DNA from 3 places in the Allorhizobium sp. Av2 genome. Region 2 is predicted to be linked to each of the others. Evidence: predicted binding sites of a transcription regulator. Region 2 holds the regulator's gene; each other region holds the start of a gene.

Region 1 (10,311 bases), on a different replicon from region 2:
AGTAGTCCCTGACCGCCTCCATTTCGGAGGAACGGACCCACCACTCGCCGAATACCCGTTCCGGCCCGTCACCACGCTTGATGCGCCGGCGTTTGCCGCGCCAGGTCATGGATGCCGGCGGATGATCGGGTGTGAGTGCAATGACCTCGATCCGTTCCGGGCGCGCCAGCATCCGGCTTGGTCGCGGCCAGCGGGTCGGCCAGGCTTGACCGAGTTTCGCGGAAACGGGGGAGACACGCCCGACATTGCGCTCGGGAACGTCGCTTTCGACCGGCGCCAGCCGATACATGCGCTGACCGCGATTTCCAAGACTGTCGAGCAACGGCGTGACGTCGACGATCATCTCTTCGACCAACGAGGAGATCGACTGCTTTTCTTCGAACGGCTCGATCATGGTAGCAGTGAGGGACAGTTTTTCGATACCGAAACCGGGATCGATCTTCTCGATGCTGGAACAGAGAAGCTTTGTCAGATGCTGGATATCGCGCACCGGCTTGGCCGTGCCGGCACGCAGGGACTGTAAGGTGTTGTCGACGCGGTAGATAATCAGATCGGCGCGGCGAACGCCCTGCCCGCGCGCCTCCAAGGCGGCGCAGAGTTCGACCACCAGCTTGCCGATATATTTGGCGATGGTCTCAGCGGCCCCGATAGGCTCGGAGAACGACCGGGACACCTCGACGAGCTCAGCGGTACGAATGGGGTCGATCGGTTCGGCAAGCCGTCCGAACATCTGATCGAGCCGGCGGCCCACCTCCGGCCCGAAACGCAATGTCAAAGGCGCTCGCGGCGTTGCGGAAAGTTCGCCGACGGTTCGGAACCCGAGCACGGTCAAGCCGCTGACAATGTCAGGAGGCAGACGAAGGCTGGAAATCGGCAGGTTGACGACGGCCTTTGCTGTCTCACCAACTGGCACGATGATCACCTCGCGCCGCGTGGCGCGGGCGATCGCATGGGCACTGCCCCAAGTATCGGCGATGGCGCCGCGGGCGTGAAGGCCGTGACCTCTCAACGCATTGACCAGGCCAGTCAGCATCAGCAACTCGCCGCCGCGCAGATGGTCGGCGCCCTCGGTATCCATGACAATACCATCGGGACTGTCCATTGCTACGACCGGCGTATATTGGCGCAGCATCCATAGCGCCAGGCGCTCAATCGCCAAGGCATCGCCGTCCGGATCGGCATCAACTATGTGCAGGCCGGATATCATCGCCTGGGCTTTGGCGGCGGGCATGCCGATGCGGACACCCGCCTTGAATGCCGCAGCGTCGATTGCAGAGACGGTGCGTTTTGATCCACTGCGCGCGACGACCACGACCGGTGTTTCAGGCAAAATTCCAGGATCGGCGCGCCTGATCCTGTCCGTCGCGAGCGTGGGGAGAAAGACTGATACGACCCGTGGCATCGCAGGCACCTATTTCAAATTCTGCGGCTTCTCCCGCTCTTGCTCTGATCAATTCCGCCAGCCACCGTGCCCGCCCGATGCCGGGCACGGGAAGTGGCTCGGAAGGCAGGACGCTGATGCGCCAGCGTGTCGTGGCGGCCGTCGGCTGCCCGAAATCGGCGGCCTCCGTCGGGCGCCGCCATCGTCGCAGCGCAATTCCGATCGTTCCTGAAGCCTCGGCCGCCAGCTGCAGGCGCCGCGAGGCGGTCATGGGCAGGCGAACAAGCTCTGCAACCACGGCGCCAAGCCCGCCAAAACGCAGGCCCTCTTCGAAATTCGTCAGCACGTCCTCTTCCCGGTCGGCCTCGACATAGATCACCCGATCATGATGGAGGCCTGCCTGTGCCAGTGCCGGCGCGAAGAGATCCGGCCGTGTCAGGCACCAAAGGATGTCGCCCTTTGTGCGCGCGACAATCCCTGCAACAAACAGGGCGGCGGCGGCGCCATGCACCGCATCAGCGCCGCCACCGGCCACCTCGTGCAGGGCACCGCAAGCCAGCCCACCACCGGGAAGCTTTGCATCGATCTCAGCTATTCCGAACGACAGCACCTCGCCCTTGCGCGCAGCTCCGCCTTCAAGGCGCCGGATACGGTCCTGAAGCTCGGAAATGACGGGGTTGGCGGCAGTGATTGGCATCGATTTCCAACGTCAAGAGTGCATTTGCATAGCCAAAAAAAGCTGATATGTTCTGTTTTTGTTCTTTAATCGGTGACGAGTCAACGGGCAAGAATCGGGTGGACTGCAGCCGGCATCACGAGACGGTTGTTGCCCAATCGATTCATCAAGCAGATTCAAGCCGATGCTGAATGTGATGAAAAATATCGTCGATGAGAAAATAGAGATATGCCCGGCCTGCTGACGCTCAGAGATTTCAAGGGACCGGTGATTACCGTCGAATGCAAACCGTGCGGGCAACAGGGCGAGCTTGATCGCAAGGCGCTGGTGAAACAGTTTGGCGCCAGCATGCGTTTTGTGGATCTGCGCCGTCGCATGGCAATGGGTTGTGACAAGATGCACTGTTCTGACGGGCAGGATAGATGCGGGACGGGATTTCCCTGTTTGCTGGACGCGGCCTTGGTTTTTGAGCTGCAAAAGCCCACGTGATCGGTGGAGCTCTCAAAGCTTGGTTGCATCCCGAAAGGGCCGGAAACTTCGCCTTGAACCGCATTGGATAGGAGGACGGGTAGTGTGTAATCTCTATAACGTGACGACCACGCGTGACGCGGTTCTGCAATTTACAAAGGCGTTCCGCGATCGAGCCGGCTGGAATGAAGCATCCTTCGATGTTTATCCAGGTTATCAGGCGCCGATTGTCCGCGTTGCCGAGGACGGACAGCGCGAGATTGCCCGGGCGACCTGGGGAATGCCCTCGCCGCCGGCCTATGTGAAAAACTACGATCCCGGCGTCACCAATATTCGCAATGTGAGTTCACCGCACTGGCGGCGGTGGCTCGGCCCAACCAGCCGCTGCGTCGTGCCGTTCACCTCCTTTGCCGAACCGGATCCAGCCAGCAAGATTGAGGGCGGGCGCGTGCCGAACGCCTGGTTCGCGGGCAATGAAGAGCGGCCGTTGATGTTTTTCGCGGGCTTCTGGACCCCGTGGAAGGGCGTGCGCAAAGTCAGGGATGGCGAGCAGGAATACGAGCTGTTTGGATTTCTGACGACCTCGCCCAACGAGATTGTCTCGCCGATCCATCAAAAGGCCATGCCCTCCATTCTGACCACGCCTGAAGAAGTCGAGACCTGGCTGACAGCACCGTGGGATGAAGCCCGCCACCTACAGCGTCCGCTCCCGGGCAACATGCTTGTGATCGTGCCGCCACAGGCCAAACCGAAGCCGGACGAGGAAGGTCTGTTGCTTTGACCACCAGCACAGAGCACGACCAAGTCGGTCAAATGCCCGTTCACCAAATGCCGGCTTATCCTGTGGGCACTGACGTCATGCGGAGCGTGCAACCCGTGCGCAAAATCATCCATGTCGATATGGATGCCTTTTATGCCTCGGTCGAGCAACGTGACAATCCGGAGCTGCGTGGCCTGCCACTGGCCGTCGGTGGATCCGCGGCACGTGGCGTTGTGGCGGCAGCGAGTTATGAGGCCCGTGTCTTCGGCGTGCATTCGGCCATGCCGTCGGTGACCGCCAAGCGCAAATGCCCGGATCTGATTTTTGTGCCGCCGCGCTTCGACGTCTATCGGCAGGTCTCGCAGCAGATCCGCGAGATTTTTGCCGAATACACGCCGCTGATCGAGCCGCTGTCACTCGACGAGGCCTATCTCGATGTCACGGAGAACTTGAAGGGCATGGAAATCGCCACCGAGATTGCGCTTGAGATCCGTGCGAAAATCAAGGCGGTCACGGGCCTCAATGCGTCGGCTGGCATCTCCTACAACAAGTTCCTGGCCAAAATGGCGAGCGATCTGAACAAGCCGAATGGCCAGGCGGTCATTACGCCAAAGAACGGCCCGGGTTTTGTCGAGGCCCTCCCCGTCAAGAAATTCCATGGCGTGGGGCCGGCGACGGCCGAGCGGATGAAACGGCATGGTATCGAAACCGGGCTTGACCTGAAATCGAAGTCGCTTGCCTTCCTTCAGCAGCATTTTGGGAAGTCCGGCCCGTATTTCTACGGCATTGCCCGAGGGATCGACGAACGGCAGGTCAGACCTGATCGCATCCGCAAATCGGTTGGCGCCGAAGACACGTTCGTTGAGGACATCGACGATCTCGATCTGGCCAAAGCCGAGTTGCGGCCGTTGGCCGAGAAGGTCTGGCGCTATTGCGAGGCGCACGACATCACGGGAAAGACGATCACCGTCAAAATCAAATATTCTGATTTCAGTCAGGCGACACGCAGCAGGACCGTGTCGGGACCCGTGTCCGACGTCGACATGGTCTTGGAGAATGCTGAAACCCTGCTCGCCTCGGTGTTCCCGTTCAAACGGTCTGTGCGGCTATTGGGGATCACCCTGTCATCGCTCAACACCGAAGAGAGTGGGCAAGAGCCGCAGCTCGCGCTCGGGCTCTGATACCACGGTCCTGAAAACGAAAAAGCCTGCCGCGGGAGGAGGTGCGGCAGGCTTTTCGAAAAGAACCGAACAACGGCTGGGAGGAGGAGTGCCGCTGTTCCGACAGACGCCCCTTGGGAGGAGGAGTGGGTCGTCTGAGATCGAAGCTCTGCGGGAGGAGGTGCATCGCTTCGATAAAACCAGGATACCCATTCTCGCCGCACATTAAATAGACTTTGCTGCAGTGCAGCTATGCGAGAAATGCACGGCCTCTCCTGACGAAGGAAATCTCCAACTTAGAGCTTCGTGGCAGGCCAGATACAGAAACGCCCGCATCATCAGCGGGCGTAGTGTCATTCAGGATAGGCAGGGAAAGCCGCTTAGCGAGCGACCGACTGGCGAGCAACGCTCTGGATATCGGCGCGATTGATACCGAGGTCCTGAAGTTCGCGGGAGCTCATACGGCCAAGTTCGGTAACGGTCTGACGATACTTGCGCCAGTTGTTGAAAGAGCGTGCTACGTTCATGATGATCCCCTTTCGTGAGGTCTCTTGACGCCAGCAACCTTGCTTCGGTTCCAACGTCGTTTCGATGATTGAAATATAGGCCCTTGGACGCTCATCGATAAGACACAAGGCCTCAGGTCGGCCATGCGCTCAAAGCATGGGTCCAATCAGAGATGAGCTGAAGGGGCTATCAGGCCCGGAACCGGTCGAAGGCAGTGAGGCGTTTGATTGGAGGATCGGCGTCTGGATAACGATAGATTTCGGCCCTGAGATAGCGCAGCTCACCATCGAGCGCTTCCTCGCCCACCTCGATCCACCAGGATTTGGGACGGCCGTCGCGTCCGTCGGACCAGCGATAGCCTCGCGCCTTCAGGTGATCCTTCATGTCGAAGGGGCTGTTCTCAGCAAATATCCGGACACGCGACCGTTGGCTTGCTTCGTAGAGTTCCGCGAACGCGGTGGAAGCCGATCCATCAGCCTCTCGGGCGAGGACCTCCAGGAGCGCGAAACAATCGTCGACCGCACGATGACCCTCATGAAAATATCCCGCTTGCCCGATCAGGTAGCCGAGCTTGGTGCCTTCATATCCCCGCGACGACCAGTCGATCTCGGAGTTGGAGCAAGCCCAGGCCTTGCCGGCAAACAGGTGAGAAAACGCCTCGCAGAATGGCCGGTCGAAACCGGCATTGTGCGCGATAAGAATATCAGCCGGTTCAACCAGCGTCTGCAACGAAGCCATATCGATTGATTGCCCGGCCACCATGTCGTCGGTGATGCCGGTGAGCCTGGTGATTTCGGGGGGAATGGAAGCGCTTGGCTGTTGAAGTCCACCGTAGATGCCGGTCACGTCACCGATGTTTCCAGTCGCATTGAAGGTAAAAGCGATCACGCCGATCTCGATGATCTCATCCTTGCGAGCATTCAGGCCCGTGGTCTCGGTGTCGAGAATGATGCCTTTGAGGGGATACTTTGGACGGGGGAATGGCGCGATCGCGCGCGGCACCAGTTTCGTGAGGATGCGGTAGCGGCCGGTCTCCGAGAGATGCCGAACCATGTCCTCTTCACTCATGGGGACGGTAGGCTGTTCAGGCTTTGCGAATCTGGAGGCGGCACGCGTGACCATCTGGTCGCGAGAAACCTCTTCCGAAAACATGTCGAACTGTTCTGCCATTCCGGTTGTCGAAGCCCCGCCGCCAATTTGCTGACTTCAAAACACGGCACGATCTGCAGATCAACCTTGTTGGTGGGGGTGCGATTTCAGCCAACACGGCGAGCGGTCTTAAAATCGCGGGATTTCACGCGGTGACAACTCTTGGATCGTTGGGCGGAAGCGTCCAAACTAGGAAGGGCATACCAGCTGTAGCAGGGACTGCGAAAGCCGTTCGCCTCCCGCAAGACCGGTTAAAAGGGTTGCCGCAGGAGGGTCAGCATAGCGACGGCAACGCCGGGGTCCGGGATCGACAGCCCCCGGCGCGCGGGGCAGCTTCTCTCATTCCAGAGGCGCCACCTTGCATCGATGATCAGAATGGGCGGCAAAGGGATCCCAAGCCCTGCCGCGATGGGACCAGATTTGCAGCATCCACCAGGCATAGGGAAATGTTGGTTGGCGATGTAAATGCCCGGTGCTGAACGTCAGGCGCTGCAATTCACCAACCGCAGAATGTACTGTTGGCGGAGCATCTGTCGTGCGACGATAATGCTCCGTCGTGTGGGTCAGAGTGCCCGCTACGCGATGGCCCCAGCGCCCCGTCCCTGGGGCCCATCAGTGAAGGATAACCGCATCGATCCCGATCGGAAGGCCGATCTTGAAGAATTTATCGAACAACACCGTCTTCCGAAATTGCCTGTCCATCATCGGCATGGCTGACACGTTCTGCGGCGAGTTTTCAAGTACGCCCAGCCAGGTCAGCGGGCGAACGAGATTATGTGCGATGAACCGGCCTGCCTCGTGTAGGGGGCCAAGTGGTCCCCTCGCCGGGAAAAGCACCACCGGGAGTGCCCATTCGGTATAATCGCCAAGCGTTACCCAGTCGCCCAACCGGGTCGAGACGATGCCCAGCATATGCCTAAGATCCCAGAACAAGGCGGCAGCCTCAGAGGACAGTCTCTCCTGCAGCGGAGCGGCCAGCATCCATTCTGCGAGAAGTGCCTGAAGGTCCCCGTGATTGCCGAGGATCGACCTGCCGCGCTTCGTGAGCAAGGCCCTGCCCTTGTAGTGGCGGATGATACGAAGGTCCTGCAGCGCCCAATGCAGGACAGAGAGCGGAGGGAAATCCGGTTCGTTGAGAACCTTATTCACGGAATAGAGGATTTCCGGTTCATACCCGGGCCACTGAAATTCACGTGCGGCCCATTCGACACATTTCCTATGAAAAGCGCCCAAGGATTGTGTCAGCGGAACTCCGTCGTTTTGCTCGACATAGCGGAGAAGCTTCATGCCATTGGTGGCAAGTGGGCTAGTTACCAGCTCATCCTGAAGGAGAGCCGGAGACAAATACACAAAGGGGGAGAGCGTCGATGGGCGGAACATGACAAAGGATAATGCCGGAATAACTCACTGCCGTCATCTGCCCAACGTGATTAGATTTCGAACCGCAAACCTGTAGCAAAGCCCCTCGCGTCGCAAGACTGTGGCACAATTTCTGATGATTGAGGTCAGGCCAACGAATGGTATTAACGCAGATATTCAATGGCTCCTGAGGGTGGTAACAGCGCCGCGGCCTCGACAGTGCCGCAGGCCTGCGGGAAAAATCATCGCCCTACGTCCCTGAAATGAATGACGCCCCCGTTGGGACGTCATCAGGATTTTCCACGGATTCTATTTCAGCCTGCTCAGCAACTCCTGGGCAACAGCCGGCGCCGATGCCGGGTTCTGGCCGGTGATAAGCTCGCGATCGGTCACGATATGTGCGGAGAAAGGTGCGTCAGCCTGACTGAAACGGCTGCCTGCTTGCGTGAGTGCATCCTGCGGGTAGAACTTCATCTCGCCGCCACCCAGTAGTCCTTTGGCCATTTCCTCCTCCCGGTTGCTGAAGACCGTGAGCTTGTAGCCGGCATAGATCCAGTCCGTTTGCGTCGTTGCCGTTCCCGCCGTTTCGAACTTCGTGACGAAACCCTTCGCGTCTGCCAGCGTAGAAAGAAGCGCGATCGGGCCATGGCAGGCGAGCGCGGTCGTCTTGCCGTTTTCATGGAAATAGGTGAGCAGCTTGCCGAGCTCCGAGCTTACCAGCAGGTCCTGCATCGGTGCATGACCGCCGGGAACATAGACCGCGTCGAAATGGTCGTAACCGATCTGCTCGACACGGGCGAGGCTGATGACTGGCGACCTGTCGCTCGACATCAGGCCGAGCGCCGCCAGCTGCTTTTCGCTATCCTCCATCGCGGCTTCGTCGCCACCGAAATACATTTTGTCGATGGACGTCTTGTCGACCGCGGGAGCCGTCCCCTTCGGCGTAGCAAAGGTGATCTCATGGCCGGCATCGCTAAGGGCTTTGACGGGCTGCATCAGTTCGTTGAGATAGAAGCCGGTGGCAAACACCTTGCCGTCCTTCAGGTCGAGGCGGTCGGAATCGGACAGGACGATCAGCACGTTTCCCGCATGGGCATAAGTGCTGGTGCCGAGCGCAAGAATGGTGGCGAGACTGCGCAGAAGTTTCATGGGTTTATCTCCGAAAATAAGAAAATCTGTTTGGGAATAAAAGGGGATGCTCAGCCAGCGACCCTGGTCAGCCGATGAAGGGCGAAATCGGCGAAATAGTCTCCCACGCCGCTCGCCTGGAAACGCTGCATGGCGGCCCCCTGCATATGGGCGCGCCACTGTTGTTCGCTTGCCCAGGTTTCGACGAAGATGCGCACGCGTCCATCATCGAGTGACTGATGCAACTCGTACCGAAGGCAGCCGTCTTCGGCCAAAGTCTCGGTGACCAGCTTTTCCTGGGCGGCGCCAAGCGCTGCCTCCTTGCCGGGCTTTGCTGTGGTAATGGCGATGATGGTCAGAGGTGTGTCGGACATAGGAGAAACCCTTCTCAGGCGATGGTGTTGACGAGACCGCCTTCGGCACGCAGAGCGGCGCCGTTGGTAGCCGATGAGCGAGGGCTGGCGAGATAGGCAACGAGGTTTGCCACCTCTTCCGCTTCCACCATGCGCTGGAGGATCGAAGCCGAGCGGGCGGTCGCGAAGAATTCGGCCTCAATCTCTTTGATCGGTGCGGAAGGGTCGCTTGCCTGGCTGCGCAGGAAGGCTTCGATGCCTTCCGAGCGGGTCGGTCCTGGCAGCACGGAATTGACCGTGACATTGGTGCCGCGTGTCAGCTGCGCCAATCCGCGCGAGATCGACAGCTGCGCCGTCTTGCTCGTTGCGTAGTGGATCATGTCCTCAGGGATGGCGAGGCCCGACTCGCTCGAAATGAAGATGATCCGGCCCCAGTTGCGCTCCAGCATGCCGGGCAGATAGGTGCGCGACAGGCGCACGCCGCTCATGACATTGACGTCGAATAGATGGCTCCAATCAGCGTCAGTGATGTCGCCGAAGGCTTTGCTCTCGTAGATGCCGAGATTGTTGACGAGGATATCGATCGACGGTTCGGCCTTGGCGATGATCGCCGCACCCTCGGCGCTGGCGGCGTCCGCCAGAATTCCGGAGATATCCGATCCGCCCGATGCCTTGACGGAAGCGATCGCGCTGTCGAGCTTGGCGCGGTCGCGGCCCGTGATGACGACACGCGCGCCTTCTACGGCAAGCGTGCGGGCAATCTCGAGGCCTATGCCCGCGGTGGCGCCGGTCACGAGGGCGGCCTTCCCGTTCAGTTGCAGATCCATATCCGTGTCTCCAGATTGTTGCTGGAGGAAACTTATGATTTAAGCTCAATTCACACTATTGCCTGCAGAAGACATGCACCTGTGAACGAGGATCATCAATGCCGCGCATCCTGATGGAACGTTCGGGAGAAATGGAAGTGTTTGCCCGCGTCGTTCAGGACGGAGGATTCTCCGCCGCGGCTCGCAACCTCGACATCACGCCATCGGCGGTCAGCAAGTTGATCGCCCGTCTTGAAGCAAGGCTCGGCACACGTCTGCTGGTGCGAACCACCCGTGCGGTGACACTCACGCAAGAAGGCGAGGCCTATCATCATGCGGCGCTTCGGATTTTGCAGGAACTGAACGAGGCGGATCAGGAGGCCGCGGGTGGCGCGGTGCGCGGGCGACTGAGGATCAATACAACGATACCGTTCGGCACGATGTTCGTCGCACCGGCCATCCCGGAGTTCGTTTCACGCAATCCCGATCTGATCGTGGACCTCTCCTTCACTGACGGGATTGTCGATCTGGTGGCGGAAAAGACCGATGTCGCTATCCGCATGG
Region 2 (10,311 bases):
AAAGTGGAAAACGATTTTTCCGAAAAGACATGTAAAAACAAAATCCTAAACATGTCAGACGAATCCAGAATGACGAGACATTCTATGGAGTCGGGGGCCGTCCAGGCGGCCCTTGCACGGCCTTTGCGAGTGAAAACAGCAGGGGCTCCTGGAATGGAAATGCCATTAAATCCAGCCCTACCGGCAGTCCGTCAGATTGCCCTACCGGCACATTGATGGCCGGCCATCCAAGTGCCGAAGCCAGCACGCCATTGCGTTCGGGTCTCGACTGTTCGCCGATCAGAAGAGCGCTGCGCTGTTGAACAGGGTAGGCCAGGGCATCAAGCCGATTCGCCTGCATCAGTTGCTCGGTCAGCATTCTTATTGTCTGCGCAGCAGCGATCTTGCGGGCATAATCCAGCTTCGCCTCAACCCTATCCGCTTCCAAGGCTGTTTTAAGCAGCATATGCATGGTCGAATGCGACCAGCGACCATCTTCAACATAGGCTCTGAAGTTAGCGATCGGGGCATCGGTGTTCAAGCCGCTCAGCCAGCCATCGAATGCACTTTCAAATTCGTGAGCATGCAGCGCCAGATCATTATATAGAGATCCCGAATTGAACCGTGGCTCATTGATATCAACAATGACGACACCTCTGGAACGAAGCCGCTCAAAAGCAGCCTCCAGGCATTGGTTGATGCCGACATGCTCTTGGCCTGTACCAAACAGCCCGGACAGCACGCCGATGCGCATACCCTCGACTTTCGGCCACCGTGAAACTTTAAGACCGTTACTATCGAAATCTCGGGCCGCCAAACTCACGGCGTCATCCGGATCAAAGCCAATCATCATCCGAAATGCCAGAGCCAGATCTTCGAGCGTCCCCGCGAGCGGCCCCAGCACGTCCATGGTCGGCGAGACGGGAATCGTGCCGCTTCGAGCGATCAGCCCCCGGCTTGGCCTCAATCCGAAAACGCCGCAAACATGAGCGGGATTGCGGATCGAGTTTACTGTTTCCGTGCCGAGGGCAACGTTGCAAGCCCCAATCGCTACCGCAATAGCCGAGCCACCGGAAGATCCGGCTGGCGTACGGGACGGATCGTAGGGATTGAGTGACTGGCCGCCAAGCGAGCTTAATGTGCTTCCCGCCCCCGCCAGTTCATCCAGATTGGTCTTGCCGATCACCACCGCGCCATGCCGTTTCAACTGGCGCAGAACAAAGGCATCGCGACGCGGCACATAGTCTTTAAGGGCGACGGCCCCGCCGGTCGTGTTCAGCCCTGCGGTTTCGATATTGTCCTTGACGGCAACTACCATGCCCCGCAGCGGAAGGTATTCGCCTTCTTCATGCCGACGGTCCACCGATTTCGCCTCATCAGACACCAATGGATTGAGGCAAAGGAACGCATTAAGATGCTCGAAAACCCCGAGGTTTTCCAAGCACCGTTCCGCATGAGCGACAGACGAGCCGAGCGTTGGCTCTTGATCCTCCAAAACCATAAACCGCATGCTCCGCGCTACAGCATCGGACCAAAAAGATGAAGGCCGACGGTCTTACGGCTTCAAATTAGGCCGCCTCAATGGCCTTGGCAACGGCTTCAATGGCATCGTCGGCCTTAGCACCATCGGGGCCGCCTGCCTGGGCCATATCGGGCCGTCCACCGCCGCCCTTGCCACCAAGGGCGGACGACGCAATCCGGACAAGATCGACGGCGGAAACTTTATCAGTCAGATCAGCCGTCACACTCGCAACAGCACTCGCTTTTCCATCCTCGGCCACGGCAATCAGAAGGACGACGCCAGACTCGAGTGCGGACTTGGCCTCGTCGGCCATGCCCTTAAGATCCTTCGGATCGATCCCAACAAGTTGCTTGCCGATGAATTTAATCCCGCCCAAGTCGCGCGGCACGTCGGCAGCGCCGGTTGAACCGCCGCCCATGGCAAGCTTACGCTTGGCATCAGACAATTCGCGCTCCAACTTGCGACGCTCGTCCACCAAAGCTTCGACACGGGAAACGACATCGACAGGCTGGACCTTCAAGGCGGATGCCAGCGCTTTGACACGTTCGTCCTGTTCGGCCAGATAGGCACGGGCGGATTCGCCTGTCAGGGCCTCAATCCGGCGGACACCTGCACCAACAGCGCTTTCGGCCACCAGCCGTACTAAGCCGATATCGCCTGTCGCCGAGACATGCGTTCCACCGCAAAGCTCAATGGAATAGGGCTTGCCCGCCTTGGGACCGCGCACCGCCGTCCCCATCGACACGACTCGCACTTCGTCGCCATATTTCTCGCCAAACAGCGCCATGGCACCCTCGGCAATCGCATCATCCACCGCCATCAGGCGGGTGGTGACGGCAGCGTTCTGGACAATGATTTCATTGGCCATGTCTTCCACGACCTTCAACTCCTCCGCTGTGACCGGCTTGGGATGGGAAATATCGAAGCGAAGACGTTCCGGCGCAACCAGCGAACCCTTCTGTGCCACATGGCTGCCCAGCACATCGCGCAAGGCCTCATGCAGCAGATGCGTCGCGGAATGGTTGGCCCGCAATCTGGAGCGACGAGCGTGATCAACATTAAGCGCGACGACCGTACCGGCGCGAACAGTCCCCTCACGAACCGTGGCAATGTGGACAAACAGCCCCTCGCCCTTCTTTAGGGTATCGCGCACCTCAAGAACGAATCCATCGCCAACGATTTCACCGGTATCGCCAACCTGGCCACCGGATTCGCCATAGAACGGCGTCTGATTGACCACAACCTGGACATTCTCGCCTGCAGCAGCTTGCTCGATCACCGCGCCATCCCGCACCAGCGCCTGGATTTCTCCCTCGGCGCTTTCGGCGGAATAACCAAGAAACTCGGTTGCGCCGTGCTTGTCCTTCAATTCGAACCACACGGTTTCCGTCGCCTTGTCGCCGGAGCCGGACCAACTGGCACGGGCTTCGGCCTTCTGACGCTGCATGGCATCGTTAAAGCCGGTGATATCGACGCCAATGCCACGGGCGCGCAGGGCATCCTGAGTCAAATCCAGCGGAAAACCGTAGGTGTCGTAAAGCTTGAACGCGGTCTCGCCATCAATGCTATCGCCCTTGTTCAGGGTGGCGGTGGCATCGGACAGCAGCGAAAGGCCACGCTCCAACGTCTTGCGGAAACGGTTTTCCTCGAGCTTCAAGGTCTCGGAAATCAGCGCCTCAGCGCGAACCAGTTCCGGGTAGGCGCGCCCCATCTGCTGCACAAGCACAGGCAGAAGCTTGTAAATCATCGGGTCGCGGGAGCCGAGCAGTTCCGCATGCCGCATGGCGCGGCGCATGATCCGGCGCAGAACATAGCCGCGGCCTTCGTTCGATGGCAACACACCGTCCGCAATCAGGAACGCAGAAGACCGCAGATGATCGGCAATCACCCTATGGCTGGCCCGGCGCTCGCCCTCAGCCGGTACGCCCGTCAGATCGACAGATGCATCGATCAGGGCACGGAACAGGTCAATATCGTAATTGTCATGCTTGCCCTGCAACAGGGCTGCAACCCGCTCCAGGCCCATGCCGGTATCGATGGACGGACGCGGCAAGTCGACCCGTTGCTCCTTGGTCACCTGCTCATATTGCATGAAAACCAGATTCCAGATCTCAATGAACCGGTCGCCATCCTCATCGGCAGAACCCGGAGGTCCACCCCAGATATGGTCGCCGTGGTCATAAAAGATTTCGGAGCACGGACCGCAGGGACCGGTGTCACCCATCGCCCAGAAATTGTCGCTGGTGCCAATCCGGATGATCTTCTCTTCCGGCAGACCGGCAATTTTCTTCCACAAGCCAAAGGCTTCATCATCGGTATGATAGACGGTGACGCAAAGCTTGTTGCGATCAATGCCGAATTCCCGGGTAATCAGGTTCCAGGCCAGTTCGATGGCATTTTCCTTGAAATAGTCGCCGAAGGAAAAATTGCCCAGCATTTCGAAAAACGTGTGGTGACGCGCCGTGTAACCGACATTGTCAAGATCGTTATGCTTGCCCCCGGCCCGAACGCATTTCTGCGCTGTGGTCGCACGGGAATAAGGCCGGTGTTCCAATCCGGTGAAGACATTCTTGAATTGCACCATTCCGGCATTGGTGAACATCAAGGTCGGGTCATTGCGCGGCACGAGCGGGCTCGACGCAACAACTTCATGACCATTGGTCTTGAAGTAATTGAGGAAGGTCGACCGAATGTCATTTACGCCGCTCATGGGATGCCCTTGGAATAAGTGTCCGCTGCCGGACAGACGTCAGAAAACAACGGCTTTTATCGTCCGCCATGACGCCTGTCCAGCCTAACGAAAGAAAAGGGCCGGAGATGTAGATCCCCAGCCCGCAACAATCAACAGGTCCGACCGCCAGATAAGCGGTCCCAGTCCATCAGGCGTCGTCAACACCGACATTGTCATTGGCGTCTGGACCGCCATTTTCTAGAAAACGCTCGGCGATCAGACCAGCGTTCTGGCGAAGCGCTGTTTCGATTTCATCGGCAACCGCAGGATTATCGCGCAGGAAGATCTTGGCATTTTCCCGGCCCTGCCCCAAGCGCTGGCTATTGTAGGAAAACCAGGCCCCGGCTTTCTCAACGATCCCGGCCTTGACGCCCAGATCGACCAATTCGCCGGTCTTCGACACGCCTTCGCCATACATGATGTCAAATTCCACCTGCTTGAAGGGCGGCGCCATCTTGTTCTTGACCACCTTGACGCGGGTCTGGTTACCAACGATCTCTTCCCGATCCTTGACCGCGCCGATACGGCGAATATCGAGGCGCACCGATGCGTAGAACTTCAAGGCGTTACCACCGGTCGTCGTTTCCGGAGAACCAAACATCACGCCGATCTTCATACGGATCTGGTTGATGAAAACCACCATGCAGTTCGAACGCGAGATCGAGCCCGTCAGCTTGCGCAGCGCCTGGCTCATCAACCGCGCCTGCATGCCCGGCAGGCTATCGCCCATTTCGCCTTCAATTTCAGCTTTCGGCGTCAACGCAGCAACCGAGTCGATCACCAGCACATCGATTGCACCCGACCGCACGAGCGTATCGGTAATTTCCAGGGCCTGCTCGCCGGTATCTGGCTGCGAGATCAGCAAATTCTGGAGATCAACACCCAGCTTGCGGGCATAGACTGGATCCAGCGCATGCTCGGCATCGACGAAGGCGCAAACGCCACCTTTTTTCTGCGCCTCAGCAATGGTTTGCAGCGCAAGCGTGGTCTTACCGGAGCTTTCCGGTCCATAAATTTCAATAATACGGCCTTTGGGAAGGCCACCAATGCCGAGCGCGATATCGAGGCTGAGAGAGCCAGTCGATACGGTTTCAACCTCTACGATTTTTTCGTTCGCACCAAGCTTCATGATTGAACCCTTGCCGAATGATCGCTCGATCTGCGACAGGGCCGCTTCCAATGCCTTGCTTTTATCCACCGTTTTGTCCTCTACGAGCCGCAAAGAATTTTGTGACATTTGAACCACCTTTAGGTTATTGAAGCCGCGTAGGCAACGAAACAGCAGACAGCGACTATGTACATGGTTTGTTCCGCTTTTGCAAGTCTTGCCCAAGTCTTTGTGTTTATTTTTTAATCCGACGGGTGTTCTCTTAATGTTTCCATGGCATTGGCCGTTAAGAGAAATTGGTTTCCAGCCCATTACATCCTTCGGAATGGCGCCTTCGCGATTCGAATTTTCACTGTTTCCAGGAGGCTGGCAGGTATGAGTCTCGATATTCTCGTTTTGGGCGGCGCGCACATTGATCGGCGCGGACGCATCGATGCGGAAACCATCCCTGGTGCCAGCAATCCAGGGCGGTGGTTGGAAGAACCGGGTGGTGGTGGTTTTAACGCGGCGCGCGCGCTGGCACGTCTTGGGCTGAGTGTCGCCATGATCAGCCCCCGCGGCGGCGATGCGCTTGGCCAGCGGGTGGCGGTCGCAGCCGAAGCGGCTGGAGTCGATGACCGGCCTTTCACCTTTCTGGATCGAAACACACCAAGCTACACTGCTATTTTAGAAAAAGACGGCAATCTGGTGATCGGCTTGGCCGATATGGAGCTCTACCGTTTGTTCACGCCGCGCCGTCTGAAAGTACGCGCCGTTCGCGAGGCTTTCGAGGCCACTCGATATGTGTTGGTCGATGCCAACCTGCCGCAAGAGACGCTGGAGGCAATTGCGGCCCTGGCGCGCGAGCTTGGCAAACCTCTTGCTGGCATTGGCATTTCACCGGCCAAGGTGGTGCGATACGCCCCCTGCCTCGACAGCCTCGACATGCTATTTCTCAATAGCGCCGAAGCCGCGGTACTGACTGAGTCAAGGCCGGATGATCCCAATGACTGGCCGGACCTGCTTCGCGCTAAGGGCCTGCATGGCGGCGTTGTCACCAATGGTGCAGGACCGGTCGTGGCTTTCGATGCAAATGGTGACTACGCCCTGACGCCACCGCCACTGGAAGCACTGGCCGATGTGACTGGGGCTGGAGATTCGCTTTGTGCAGGAGTGCTTTCGCAAAGAGTGAATGACAGTCCCTTGCCGCTGGCGTTGCGCCACGGTGTTGCCTTGGCTGGCCTGACCCTGCTATCAGACAGGGCAACAGACGAGGATCTCACCGCAGATCGCCTCGCCGTGCGCCTTGGCCTTGTTGGCGAGCCGCGCGCCCTTTCCCGCCAAACGAGTTCCTGATCATGACCCGTTCGATTTCCCCGCTCCTGCCCATCGTTTACGCCCGCGAAGTGGCTGCGGCCAAGACGCGCAACGCTCCAATAGTCGCGCTGGAATCCACCATTATCACCCATGGCATGCCCTATCCGAAAAATGTCGAGATGGCGCAAAGCGTGGAGGCAATCATTCGCGACGGTGGTGCGGTCCCAGCGACCATTGCAGTGATTGAAGGCGTTTTGCATATCGGGCTGGAAGAAGATCAGCTGCAAAAACTGGCGCAAATGACTGATGTCCTAAAAGTCTCTCGTGCCGATCTCGCTTACGCCATTGCCGAACGCCGCACCGGCGCTACCACGGTAGCCGCGACGATGATCGCCGCCGCCCGCGCCAACATCTCAGTTTTTGCCACCGGCGGCATCGGCGGCGTGCATCGTGGCGCAGAAGAAAGCTTCGACATTTCAGCCGACCTGGAAGAACTGGCGCGTACTCCGGTCATCGTCGTCTGCGCCGGAGCAAAAGCCATTCTTGATATTCCCAAGACCTTGGAAGTCTTGGAAACCCGTGGCGTACCTGTCGTGACTTACGACAGCGACGAGTTTCCAGCCTTCTGGTCGAGAGAATCGGGCTTGAAAAGCCCACTCAAACTGGAAAGCCCGGCGGCAATTGCCAATTTCCAGAAGGTACGCGACCAATTGGGCGTCGACGGCGGCATGTTGATCGCCAATCCCGTGCCGGAAGCAGACGAAATTGCGCGCGAGGAGATGGAAATCTATATTGGCCGGGCGTTGGCCGCTGCCGAACGCGAGGAAATCACCGGCAAAGCCGTGACGCCTTTCCTGCTCGACGCAATCTATCACCTCACCGACGGCCGCAGCCTGATTACCAATATCGCGTTGGTGGAAAACAACGCGCGTCTTGCAGCGGAAATTGCCGTCGCGATGCTGTAAGCCACTGATATCGAAGCGGATCGGGGGTGATAATGTCCCCGATCAAACTCTGCGACAGATTATTGTCGTTGTTTTACCGTTGCCTATGCGTGCTGCACCGACTTGCAACAAAATTTCATTCTGCAATTTCACCTTTTAGATAGTATCCATTTTCTCTCTCTTTCTGCCAATTCCCAACTGACAGGCGTCAGATCAAGAAAGCAAAGACTTACTGTTTCGATACGAGCCTCTCAACCTCCCATATTTAAAGGATGCTTCTGGTCCCGCTCCTTCTCAAGACCGTCTATCGGTGCGTCATCGAAGGAAATTTGCAAGAAGGACTTGCGGAACACAACTGGAACAGATAGCGTATGTTCTGTATTTGTTTCATAATTCAAAGGGTAGGTCCCAATGCTGACTCGCAAGCAACAGGAACTTTTGCTGTTTATACACGAGCGCATGAAGGAGTCTGGGGTGCCGCCCTCCTTCGATGAAATGAAGGACGCTCTGGACCTCGCCTCCAAATCCGGCATTCACCGGCTGATCACCGCTTTGGAAGAGCGCGGCTTCATCCGTCGCTTGCCAAATCGCGCGCGAGCACTGGAAGTGATCAAGCTGCCGGAGGCCATGACGTCCAGCATACCGCCCCGACGCACAGGATTTTCGCCATCCGTCATTGAAGGCAGCCGAGGCAAGTTGCAGGCAGTGCCATCCGCTCCGGCCAAACCGGTCGAGGAAGTACGCAATTCCTCATCCATACCAGTGATGGGCCGTATCGCGGCAGGCGTGCCGATCTCCGCTATCCAGAACAACACCCATGACATTTCCGTGCCGATGGAAATGCTGGGCAGCGGCGAACATTACGCCCTTGAGGTCAAAGGCGATTCGATGATCGAAGCCGGCATTCTCGATGGTGACACGGTGATCATCCGCAACGCCACCACGGCCAATCCGGGCGATATCGTCGTTGCTCTGGTAGACGACGAGGAAGCCACCTTGAAACGCTTCCGCCGCCGTGGGGCGTCGATCGCGCTGGAAGCTGCCAATCCGGCCTATGAAACCCGGATTTTCGGACCGGACCGGGTAAAAATCCAGGGCAAGCTCGTCGGTCTTATTCGTCGCTATCACTAAGCTCTCTGCCATCTCCAGCGCCTGACTGGGCGTCGTCGCTGGCAGCAGATGGAACATTGGCGTGGGCCGTACCATCCGGCCGGTCATAGCGATTGCTGCGCCAGTCGAAATAACGATGGCGAGTCCAGGGCCGATACTGATTTTGAAATGCCGTAACGATATGCAGCGTTCGTGTGGCGGGATCACCAAGCGTGATTTCCATTGCACCGAACCGTCGCAAATCGTTACGGGTCAGGACTTTCGGGGGACGTGACAGCATCGTTCCAGCGGTAGCGGCCTTCTCGGTTTGCGAGAACGCGAGAGGTTCACCCGATTCTATTCGGGACGGGGAATTCTGGTCCGAGTTTGAGGCACCGCCCGTCACGTGGCTATCCGTGTGCACGGCAACGTCCTGCCCCGGTACCGTAGTTGCACTGGCTGCAGAAATCTCTCCCGCTTGCGTCCGGCTAATCGTTTGGGAGCGAACGGACGGGCTGCTGTTGTCAGATGCCAGCACATCATCATCGGCCATCATCCGTTCATTTTCAACGTCCAACCCAGTGCCGTCTTCCGTAGCGTCCCGGATAACGGTCATTCCGGTGTTTTCAGAGGAAGCAGTTGATGCCATCGGCGCCTTGCAGACGGCATCGCGACTGACCTCAGTCGAGACGATCAGGTCGGACAGGGCGCAGGCGGCCTGGCTATAGTCGCGGTTCTGTACCAGGCTGACTGTCCAACCATTGCTGAGTCTTGCCAGGCAAAAGGCATCGGTGCGGCAATGGAAAAGATCAGGTTTTTTATCGGCCTTCTCCTTTGCCACCCTCATCTCCGCCATAGCCTGTTGTGGCTCGACCGGCTCCCTTCCCTTGGCATTTTGGCCGCCCGTCTTTGGTTTTGTTTTTCCGGCCCGCGTTGTTTCCCCCGCTCCCTGTTGGCCTTTTTCCATTTCGACAGCTGCCAGCTTGGGCAATATTTCAGGCGCAATCGGATCGGCAATGTCGAGCACTGAGCGCCATTGGTTGAAAACGAAACCCGGCGGACGCTTCTTGTTGGTGGCAACGGTCAAGACATTGCGGTCGTCGGTCCGAAACAGAGCAAACAGTTGACCATCTTCGGTTACGGCAAGATCAGGCAGTGGCGGATCGGTTTTTATCGCCTCATAGCCAAACGCCGTCAGCATCATTGCCACACCAATCAGCCTCAGCCGCGTCTTCATCAGGGTCAGTATCAGCAGACCCGTCGCCGAGACCGGCAGAAACCACCATTCGAACCGGCCGAAGGTAAAGCCCGCACCCCAGCTCGCCACTTTATTGGCAATCAGCAACACGCCCTCAAGGCCAAGCCCCATCAACTGGATCGGCCATTGGTCCAGACCGAAAGGCATGAGCAACACACCGATCATCGCCGCCGGCATGACAAGCATCGACATCAGAGGCGCGGCCAGAAGATTTGCCTCCAACCCGTGCAATCCTACCCGATGGAAATGCGCCGCTGAAAACATTGCGGTGGAAAAACCGCCAAGTGCTGAGGTCATCAGAATACCGCTGACCACCGTCATCAACGGCTTCAACACTGTCAGCACCGGGATAGCCGGCAGGATGGGAGGCAATCGCGGGCGCTG
Region 3 (10,311 bases), 780 kb from region 2:
TCCTCTTCGAAAATCCGCCGTGGCGATATTACCGAGCAGGATTTCGAAAAGCTGGTCGGCTTTTCCCAGACCATGCAGAAAGTGCCGCTATTCATCGACCAGACCGGTGGTATTTCCATCGCCCAGCTTTCCGCCCGTGCCCGCCGCCTGAAGCGCCAGCGTGGCCTCGATTGTTTGGTTGTGGACTATATTCAGCTGATGACCGGCTCGGGCAAGTCAGGGGAAAACCGCGTCCAGGAAATCACCCAGATCACCACCGGCCTCAAAGCGCTCGGCAAGGAGCTGAACGTGCCAATCGTCGCGCTGTCGCAGCTGTCGCGTCAGGTGGAAAGCCGTGACGACAAGCGTCCTCAGCTCTCCGACCTTCGCGAATCAGGCTCGATCGAGCAGGACGCCGACGTGGTGATGTTCGTGTTCCGTGAGGAATATTATGTGCAGAACCTCGAACCCCGCGACCAGGGCGACCCCAAATATCCCGAATGGGAAGCCCAGATGGAAAAAGTACGCGGCACGGCGGACGTGATCATCGCCAAGCAGCGTCACGGACCGACCGGCACCGTCAAACTGGCCTTCCAGGCGCAGTTCACCCGCTTTGCCGATCTGGCCGATCCGAGTTTCACGCCTTATGAGGAAACCTGACCATGCTTTGCGCGGTTCTTGCTTAAACTTTGCGCAAATGCACACCGTCAATCCAGACAAAACCAAGAGCCGCCTTTTCCAGGCGGCTTTTTGCATAGTGGCATAGCAATTGCTTTCTGAGGAGCAACATCAACCCGGAGCATCCTATGCATCGTCGTACCCTGCTTGCCCTTGGCCTTTCCCTTGCCACCTTTGCCGCCGTCCTGCCGGCCCATGCCGATGCGCTGGGCGACATTACCAAGCGGGGTACGCTGAAAGTGGCGGTGCCGCAGGACTTTCCGCCATTTGGCAGCGTCGGCCCTGACATGCAGCCCGTCGGATATGACATCGATACCGCAGCCCTGATTGCCAAAAAACTGGGCGTCAAGCTGGAACTGGTGCCCGTTACCAGCGCCAACCGCATTCCCTATTTGCAGACCAACAAGGTCGATCTGGTGATTTCAAGCCTCGGCAAAAATCCGGACCGCGAAAAGGTCGTGGATTTCTCCACCGCCTATGCGCCTTTCTACAATGGAGTGTTTGCACCCGCGGATACCGCCATCAAGTCCGCTGCCGATCTGTCGGGCAAGTCGGTCGGCGTTACCCGTGGCGCGGTCGAGGATCTGGAACTGACCAAGGTTGCGCCGTCCGACGCCACCATCAAGCGCTATGAGGACAATAACGGCACAATTTCCGCCTTCCTCTCCGGCCAGGTCGATGCGGTTGCCACCGGCAATGTCGTCGCGGCTGCTATCCTCGCCAAGAACCCGCCAAAGCGTCCGGAGCCAAAGTTCCTGATCAAGAATTCCCCCTGCTTCATCGGCTTCAACAAAAACGAACCGGCGCTGACGGAAAAGCTCAATGCGATTATCGCCGAGGCCAAGGCCGATGGCTCGCTGAGCAAGATTTCCGAAAAGTGGTTGGGCGCCCCGCTTCCCGCCGATCTCTGATCGTTGATCGGACGGTATAACCATTTTCTGCACAATCACCCGCAGCCCTGACGGCTGAGGTGATTGTGTAGGCCAGATACGGCAGCAAAGTAGAATACCCTCGCTTTGCCAGCAGGTTTCATCATGCATTACATTTTCGATTTCAGCTGGTTTGGCGAATACTATCCGATCATCCTCAAAGGGGTCGGGGTGACGGTCGAACTGACACTGGTCGGTGGCGTGGTCGGCATTGCCTTCGGCATCGCCTGCGCCTGGGCGCGGGCCTTAGGACCGAAATGGATCAAGCCACCAGTTGCCGCCTATGTGGAACTGATCCGCAATACGCCCTTCCTGATCCAGCTGTTCTTCATCTTTTTCGGCCTGCCCTCGACCGGGCTGAAGCTCTCCGAGATGGAAGCCGCCAATCTGGCGATGATCATCAATCTCGGTGCCTATAGCTGCGAAATCATCCGGGCCGGGATTGAGGCAACCCCGAAAGGTCAGTTCGAGGCCGGAAGCGCACTGGCGCTTCGACCACTGCAAACCTTCCGGCTGATCATTCTGGTCCCTGCCCTGCAACGTATCTGGCCGGCGCTATCGTCGCAGCTGGTCATCGTCATGCTCGGTTCCGCCGTCGTCTCGCAGATTGCCGCTGAAGACCTGACCTTTGCCGCCAATTTCATCCAGTCGCGCACCTTCCGGGCCTTTGAAGCCTACATGATCTCCACCGCTCTCTATCTGGTGCTGGCCATCGGCCTTCGGCAATTGCTGGCCCTGCTCGGACGGCAGATCTTTCCGAAAGGGGCGACGCGATGATTGAGTTCACCCTCTGGGATATCGCCCGCAATCTGTTGCTGGCTGCCCGCTGGACCCTGGTTCTGTCACTGGTGTCCTTCCTGTGCGGCGGGGCTTTGGGACTGGTGGTATTGATGCTGCGCATTGCCAAACAGCGCATGCCCCGAATCTTCGCGCGCGGCTTCATCGAGTTTTTCCAGGGCACGCCGCTCTTGATGCAGTTGTTCATCGCCTTTTTTGGTCTCGGCCTTTTCGGTATCGACGTTCCCGCGTGGCTCGCTGCTGGCGCGGCGCTGACCTGCTGGACCGCCGCTTTCCTGACCGAAATCTGGCGCGGCTGCGTCGAGGCCGTGCCAAAGGGCCAGTGGGAAGCGGGTACCAGCCTGGCCCTCACCTATCGCCAGCAGATGCGGCTGATCATCCTGCCGCAGGCCATGCGGATCGCCATTCCCCCTACGGCGGGTTTTTCGGTTCAGGTGGTCAAAGGCACGGCCCTGACCTCGATCATCGGTTTCGTTGAATTGTCAAAGGCCGGAACCATCGTCACCAATGCCACTTTTCAGCCCTTCACCGTCTATGGCTTGGTCGCGCTGTTCTATTTCGCCATCTGCTACCCGCTGTCGCGCTATTCCAAATATCTGGAACGCCGGTTTGGCGCGGCACCGGTCGGGCATTGATCCCTCAACCTATCCCCGGCGAAATTGCGCCGGGGTCATGCCCATCCGCGCCTTGAAATTGCGGGTAAAATGCGCCTGATCGGCAAAGCCGCAGGCAAAGGCAACGTCGGCAGGCGCAGCGTCCTTTGCCAGCATGGACTCCGCTTCTCGAATACGCCGAAGTGTCAGGTAGGCATGCGGCGTAATGTGATAGGTGGCGCGAAAGCTGCGGATCAAATGCGCGCGGCTACAGCCAACCAACCCCGCCAGATGCTCAAGGCCGATATCCTCAGCAAAATTCGCATGGAGATAGTCTCGTACCCTCGCCATCGCCGTGTCGGGGCGAGCAGTAGAGGACGCAGGCGCAACAACGCCATGGCGGGTGAAAAGAGCGGTGAGCATGTCCAGCATCCCCTCTTCGGCATCAAGCATTCCATCTGCCTGCTCTATTTGCCTGTGCATCCTGTTAAAGGCCTGCGCCAAGGCCGGATCTGTGACGATCTGCTGGCGAAAGGACGGCGTTCCCCACGACGGTCTCTTGCTCGTCTCTTGCAGAACGTCGCACACCATGGCGACCGACGGATAGATCATCCGATATCGATAGACCCCACCCGCAGGACTGCCATCGTGGATCTCCTCCGGATTGATCAGATAGAGATCGCCCGGTCCACAAATCTGCCGGCAGCCGCGAATAGTGGCAATTTTCTGTCCCGTCTCCATGGCGCCAATGCCGAAATGCTCATGGGCATGCGGGGAAAACCGATGGGTGACGAAGGTCGCGCTCATGCATTTCATACCGCCAAACCGGGCATCCCGCCAGAAGCGGGTCTGCTCCCGAATGGGCACTGACGCAAGGCTGGTGGAAACCGGTGAAAGCATGTTCATCGCCAGACAATAACACCAGCCCGGCATTCCAGTCTTGAAGAAAAGTGATAGGGTCCGGCTACCATTATTGTTCGCAAAAAGCTGTTTCCATGACCCTTACTGCCTTTTCCATCCCTCCTTCCGATGAATTCCTGACCGCACCGCTGCGTGTGACAATCGACCTCCAGGCGCTGGCCGACAATTGGCGCGAGATGGCGAAGCGATCCGGCAAGGCGCGGGCGGGTGCCGTGGTGAAGGCCGATGGCTACGGCATTGGTATCGAGGATGCAGGGCAGACGCTTTACAATGCCGGTGCGCGGGATTTTTTCGTGGCGCTGCCATCGGAAGGCGCGACCTTGCGCACCTATGCGCCGGACGCCCGGATCTTCGTACTGTCAGGGATCTGGGAAGGAATGGAACCGCTGTTTTTCGAGCATGATCTGGTGCCGGTGATTGCCAGTGAGGAACAGCTGGCGTTCTGGATGCGGGCCGTGGCCGAGCATGGCGACCATCCATGCGCCCTGCATGTCGATACCGGTTTCAACCGGCTGGGCCTCAGCATGGACGACGCAATGTTCCTGGCGACTGACGTTTCGCGCCCGGCCAGTTTTTCGCCAGTGCTGATTTTGAGCCATCTCGCCTGCGCAGACGATCCATCCTCGCCGATGAACCGGCTGCAATTGCAGGCTTTTCATCAGGTTAGCGCGGCTTTCGAGGGAATTGAATCAAGCCTTTCAGCCTCTGCTGGAACTTTACTCGGCCCCGATTACCATTTCGACCTCACCCGCCCCGGCATCGCGCTTTACGGCGGCGAAGCGGTCACGGGCCTGCCCAACCCAATGCGCCCAGTGGTCAAGGCCGAGGCCCGCATTCTCCAGATTCGACAAGCCAAGAGCGGAGAAACTGTCAGCTACGGCGCCACCTACCAGTTGACGAGAGAAAGCCGTCTGGCCATTGCCTCCGTCGGCTATGCCGATGGTTACCTGCGCAATCTCTCAGGCCACGGCACGGCATTGCGCGATACGGGGGCGCCGGGCGCCTATGGCTTTATCGCCGGATACAAGGTGCCGGTTGTTGGCCGCATCACAATGGACATGACGATCTTCGACGTCAGCGACGTGCCGGAAAAAGCGATTGCCGCTGGCGACTATATCGAGCTGTTCGGGCCAAACATGCCGATCGATGACGTGGCGCGGGCGGCGGGTACGATCGGCTATGAAATGCTGACCAGCCTCGGCCTGCGTTACGAGCGCCATTATCTGGAAGCCGAATAGGCCTTCCCCCCCTTGCATCGGCCCGGCATTTCTCTTAGGTGATAGCGCGTATTCACTTTTTGTTCTCATTTCTCCATCCATATTGCGGTGGGTGGGATGGTACGATGCTCGCATGAAAGGCAATGCATGGCCAAGGCCAAGACCCAATTCATCTGCCAGAACTGCGGCACGGTTCACAGCCGCTGGGCTGGCAAATGCGATGGTTGCGCACAGTGGAACACCATTGTTGAGGAAGACCCGATGGGTGGCATCGGGTCCGGTCCCGGCAAGGTGCCGAAGAAAGGCCGGGCGGTGACGCTGACCTCGCTGTCTGGCGAAATCGAGGAAGCGCCACGCATTCCAACCGGCCTGTCGGAACTGGACCGGGCGACCGGCGGCGGCTTCGTGCGCGGCTCCGCCGTGCTGATTGGCGGCGATCCGGGCATCGGTAAATCCACCCTGCTAATGCAGGCCGCCGCCGCCTTGTCGCGGCAGGGCCATCGCGTCGTCTATGTCTCGGGCGAAGAGGCGGTGGCTCAGGTGCGGCTGCGCGCCCAGCGGCTGAACGCCGCCGATACCGATGTGCTGCTGGCGGCAGAAACCAATGTCGAGGATATTCTGGCGACAATTTCCGAAGGAAAGCGGCCCGATCTTGTCATCATCGATTCGATCCAGACTCTCTGGAGCGATACCGCCGATTCGGCGCCCGGCACGGTCACGCAGGTGCGCACCGGCGTGCAGGCAATGATTCGTTTTGCCAAGCAGACTGGCGCCACCATGGTTCTGGTCGGCCACGTCACCAAGGAAGGCCAGATTGCCGGTCCCCGCGTCGTCGAGCACATGGTCGATGCCGTGCTGTATTTCGAAGGCGATCGGGGCCACCATTACCGCATCCTACGCACCGTCAAAAACCGATTTGGCCCGACGGATGAAATCGGCGTGTTCGAAATGTCGGATCGGGGGCTGCGCGAAGTCGCCAATCCATCGGAACTGTTTCTGGGCGAGCGCAATGAAAAAGCGCCTGGTGCTGCGGTGTTTGCCGGCATGGAAGGCACAAGACCCGTGCTGGTCGAAGTGCAGGCGCTGGTGGCCGCAACGGCGCTTGGCACACCGCGCCGAGCCGTGGTCGGCTGGGATTCCAGCCGCCTGGCGATGATTCTGGCCGTACTGGAGGCCCATTGCGGTGTCAGGCTTGGCCAGCACGATGTCTATCTCAATGTGGCAGGCGGCTACCGAATCACCGAACCCGCCGCCGATATGGCAATTGCCTCGGCGCTGGTGTCATCGCTGGCGGGCGTCGCCCTGCCCGCTGATTGTGTCTATTTCGGCGAAATCAGCCTTTCGGGCGCGGTGCGGCCCGTATCGCATACGGCGCAGCGATTGAAAGAGGCTGAAAAGCTTGGCTTTTCCTCCGCCGTTTTGCCCGCCTCCTCCGTCGATCTGCCGAAACGCACCGGCAAATGGGGTGAAATCGAAAGCCTGCCGGATCTGGTGGCGCGCATTGCCGGATCGAAACTGAAATCGCGCCAGCAGGGCAATGAGGATTGACAGAACGGGCGCAAAAGGTTCGGCAACGGGCAGGTTGCGTCCCTTGCCGCTCATAACGGTTGATTGCTGGTAGCCTGGAATTGACAGGGCCTGACCCCTTCCCCTACATGAACGGCAACGGACTGCAAGAGGACGCTATGGGAAAGACACGGACGGCATTGGTGACCGGCGGCGCTGGATTTCTCGGTTCCCACGTCTGCGCACGATTGCTTGACGAAGGCTGTGATGTGGTCTGCCTGGACAACCTCCAGACCGGGCGGCGCAAGAATATCGAACCTCTGCTGGCCAATCCCAAACTGTCCTTCATCAAAGCCGATGTCCGCGATCCCTTGCCGCAAGGCCGCTACGACGAGATCTGGAATCTCGCCTGCCCCGCCTCGCCGCCGCAATATCAGATCGATCCTGTCGGCACGATGCTGATCAATGTGCTTGGCATGAAAAACGTGCTGGACCTGGCTGTCGCCTGCGGCGCGCGGGTGTTTCAGGCATCGACCAGCGAGATCTACGGCGATCCGCAGGTTCATCCGCAGACGGAAAGCTATCGTGGCGCAGTCAACACGATAGGGCCGCGGGCCTGCTATGACGAAGGCAAGCGCGCCGCCGAAACCCTGTGTTTCGATTATCACCGCCAGCATGGCGTTGAAATCAAGGTGGTGCGGATCTTCAACACCTATGGTCCCAACATGGACCCGCAGGATGGACGGGTGGTGTCCAACTTCATCGTCCGCGCCCTGGAAGAGGCCCCGCTGGAACTTTATGGCGGCGGCACGCAGACCCGATCCTTCTGCTATGTCGATGATCTGATCGAGGGATTTTTCCGACTGATGCGCTCCGATGCCTCGATCACCGGTCCGGTCAATATTGGCGATCCCGGCGAGTTTACCGTGCGGGAACTGGCTGACATCATTCTGGAAATGACCGGAAGCCGGTCGGTTATCATCGACAGGCCGCTGCCGAAGGACGATCCGCTGCTGCGGCGTCCAGACATCACCCTTGCCGGGCAGTTGCTGGGCTGGGAGCCGAAAGTGCGGCTGCGTGAAGGACTGAAGCGGTCGATCCCGTATTTCGCGGCGGAAACGGGACGCACCATTAACACCAGTGCTGCCAACATCAATCTGGATACATTGTCATGAAGAATATCCTTGTTGTCGGCGGAGCCGGCTATATCGGAAGCCATGCCTGCAAGGCTTTGTCCAAGGCGGGTTACACACCTGTGGTCTATGACAACCTGGTTCACGGCCACGCGGATTCGGTCAAATGGGGACCGTTCGAACAAGGTGACATTGCCGATGGCGCAAGGCTTGATGCGGTTCTCAGCAAATACCAGCCGGAATGCGTGATGCATTTCGCAGCCTTCGCCGCCGTCGGCGAATCGGTGACGGACCCGGCGAAATATTACAATAACAACATCCATGGTTCGGTCTGCCTGCTGGATGCCATGCGCCGCAACGGCGTTGACACCATCGTGTTTTCCTCGACCTGCGCCACCTATGGCGAGGTCAAAAGCCTGCCAATTGTCGAGGAAGCTCCGCAGAGCCCGGTCAATCCCTATGGGTTCTCCAAGCTGGTCATTGAGCAGGCGCTGAAGGATTACGGCCATGCCTATGGATTGAAATGGGTGGCCATGCGCTATTTCAACGCCGCCGGTCTCGATCCGGAAGGCGATCTTGGCGAACGTCACGATCCGGAAACCCATGCCATTCCGCTGGCGGTTCTGGCAGCCATGCGGCAGACCGAATTCAATGTGTTCGGCACCGATTACAATACGCCTGATGGTACCGCCGTCCGCGACTATATCCATGTCTGCGATCTCGCCGATGCCCATGTCCTGGCCATCGACTATCTGCAAAAGGGTGGCGAAAGCGGCGCCTTCAATCTTGCCACCGGCAAGGGCACATCGGTCAAGGAATTGCTGGATGCGGTGTCTCAGGCGGTCGGCGCGCAGGTTCCGATCAATTATGCGCCAAGGCGGGCTGGCGATGCGCCGGTTCTTTACGCCTCCGGCGACAAGGCCCGCAGCCTGCTGGGCTGGACGCCCCAATATACCGATATCAACCTGATCGTGAAAACGGCGGCGGACTGGTTCAAGGCCCACCGTAATTAAGGCTCACCGTAATTAAGACCAACAATAGCCAAGGTCGAAAATAACCAAGGATTGTCGACATGGTTCGACAGGAACCGCAAGGCAGTCCCGTCCATCGCACACCCCCCGCCCATCCAACACCCTTTGACAGGAAAGCGGCAGAATTCATGAACGTTCGCATTACCATGGTAGGCACCGGCTATGTTGGCCTGGTCAGCGGCGCATGCTTTGCCGAACTGGGCCATGACGTGATCTGCGTCGACAAGGACCAGCGCAAGATTGAAATGCTGCGTCAGGGCAAGATGCCGATCTATGAGCCCGGTCTGGATGAACTGGTGCAGCGCAATGTCGCCGCCGGGCGCATCACTTTCACCACCGACCTTGCCGCAAGCGTCAAGGACCGTGATGCCGTGTTCATCGCCGTCGGCACGCCAACCGAGGCGGGCTCGGACCGGGCCGACCTGAAATATGTGTTTGCCGCCGCAGCCGAGATTGCCAAGGCCGTCACCGGCTTTACCGTTATCGTCACCAAGTCGACGGTGCCGGTTGGCACCAACCGTCAGGTCTTCGAGATGGCCAAGGCCAATGCAGGCCCGGATGTGCAGATCGCCGTTGCCTCCAATCCCGAATTTCTGCGCGAAGGCGCCGCCATCAAGGACTTCCTGGAGCCGGACCGGATCGTCGTCGGCGTCGATACCCCCCAGTCTGGCGAGGTCATGGAGCGGATTTATGCGCCATTGTTGTTAAACGGCAATGTTCCTTTCTTCAGCACCGGCATCGAGACCGCTGAACTGATCAAATACGCCGCCAATGCTTTTCTCGCGGTGAAAATCAGCTTCATCAATGAAATGGCCAATCTGTGTGAAGCGGTTGGCGCCACGGTTGAGGATGTGGCCCATGGCATCGGTCTCGACAAGCGGATCGGCCGGGCCTTTCTCAATACCGGCCCGGGCTGGGGTGGCTCCTGCTTTCCCAAGGATACCCGCGCGCTGCTGGCAACGGCTGCCGATGCCGGGATCGACTCACGGGTCGTCTCTTCAGCGGTCGATGCCAACAACCAGCGCAAGGCCGATATGGTCACCCGGGTGATCGATGCGGCGGGCGGTGATGTCGAGGGCAAGAAAATCGCCGTGCTGGGCGTGACCTTTAAAGGCCAGACCGACGATATGCGCGAAAGCACCAGCCTGGTGATGCTGCCGGCCTTGCAGGCGAAAGGCGCAAAGGTTGCGGCTTTCGATCCGTCGAGCCCGCATGATGCCGCAAGCCAGTTGCCGGGCGTTGAAATGACCAAGACGGCCAAGGAGGCCGCGACCGGCGCCGATGTCCTGGTGATCCTCACCGACTGGATGGTCTTCAAAACCTATAATTTCAAAGAAATCGCCAGTGTCATGGCCTCTCCTGTGCTGGTCGATCTTCGCAATATGTTCAATGCCAACGAAGCGCAGAAGAACGGCTTTTCTCATTATGTCTCGCTGGGACGGTGAGGTACTTCCTGGGAACGGGTCGTTCGGAGGTTTTTTGGCGTAAAGTCACATTTGTGTAACAAACTCGGCAAGGATTGATCC

The links. The regulator LexA, encoded in region 2, represses DNA repair genes until DNA is damaged. The targets are predictions, from matches to a motif close to TGTTCNNNNTGTGTTCNG.
Region 1: the regulator LexA is predicted to act here: its motif matches at 2,127-2,144, upstream of FS819_RS25935 (ImuA family protein).
Region 3: the regulator LexA is predicted to act here: its motif matches at 5,186-5,203, upstream of radA (DNA repair protein RadA).

What each region holds. Positions count from the first base shown of each region.
Region 1 is NZ_CP192699.1:37,400-47,710, reverse strand. Features, by position in the region: gene FS819_RS25940 (Y-family DNA polymerase) at 1-1,402, opposite strand, end outside; gene FS819_RS25935 (ImuA family protein) at 1,323-2,078, opposite strand; gene FS819_RS25930 (hypothetical protein) at 2,286-2,546, shown strand; gene FS819_RS25925 (SOS response-associated peptidase) at 2,629-3,306, shown strand; gene dinB (DNA polymerase IV) at 3,384-4,466, shown strand; gene FS819_RS25915 (DUF1127 domain-containing protein) at 4,826-4,972, opposite strand; gene FS819_RS25910 (3'-5' exonuclease) at 5,142-6,122, opposite strand; gene FS819_RS25905 (hypothetical protein) at 6,714-7,388, opposite strand; gene FS819_RS25900 (type 1 glutamine amidotransferase domain-containing protein) at 7,770-8,609, opposite strand; gene FS819_RS25895 (putative quinol monooxygenase) at 8,660-8,962, opposite strand; gene FS819_RS25890 (SDR family NAD(P)-dependent oxidoreductase) at 8,977-9,768, opposite strand; gene FS819_RS25885 (LysR family transcriptional regulator) at 9,867-10,311, shown strand, end outside.
Region 2 is NZ_CP192696.1:1,696,193-1,706,503, forward strand. Features, by position in the region: gene FS819_RS08175 (amidase) at 83-1,480, opposite strand; gene alaS (alanine--tRNA ligase) at 1,548-4,211, opposite strand; gene recA (recombinase RecA) at 4,381-5,469, opposite strand; gene FS819_RS08190 (carbohydrate kinase family protein) at 5,716-6,675, shown strand; gene FS819_RS08195 (pseudouridine-5'-phosphate glycosidase) at 6,678-7,601, shown strand; gene lexA (transcriptional repressor LexA) at 7,992-8,711, shown strand; gene FS819_RS08205 (ComEC/Rec2 family competence protein) at 8,692-10,311, opposite strand, start outside.
Region 3 is NZ_CP192696.1:918,153-928,463, reverse strand. Features, by position in the region: gene FS819_RS04420 (replicative DNA helicase) at 1-639, shown strand, start outside; gene FS819_RS04415 (transporter substrate-binding domain-containing protein) at 786-1,568, shown strand; gene FS819_RS04410 (amino acid ABC transporter permease) at 1,692-2,363, shown strand; gene FS819_RS04405 (amino acid ABC transporter permease) at 2,360-3,019, shown strand; gene FS819_RS04400 (AraC family transcriptional regulator) at 3,029-3,877, opposite strand; gene alr (alanine racemase) at 3,973-5,136, shown strand; gene radA (DNA repair protein RadA) at 5,263-6,663, shown strand; gene FS819_RS04385 (UDP-glucuronic acid decarboxylase family protein) at 6,801-7,796, shown strand; gene galE (UDP-glucose 4-epimerase GalE) at 7,787-8,767, shown strand; gene FS819_RS04375 (UDP-glucose dehydrogenase family protein) at 8,914-10,230, shown strand.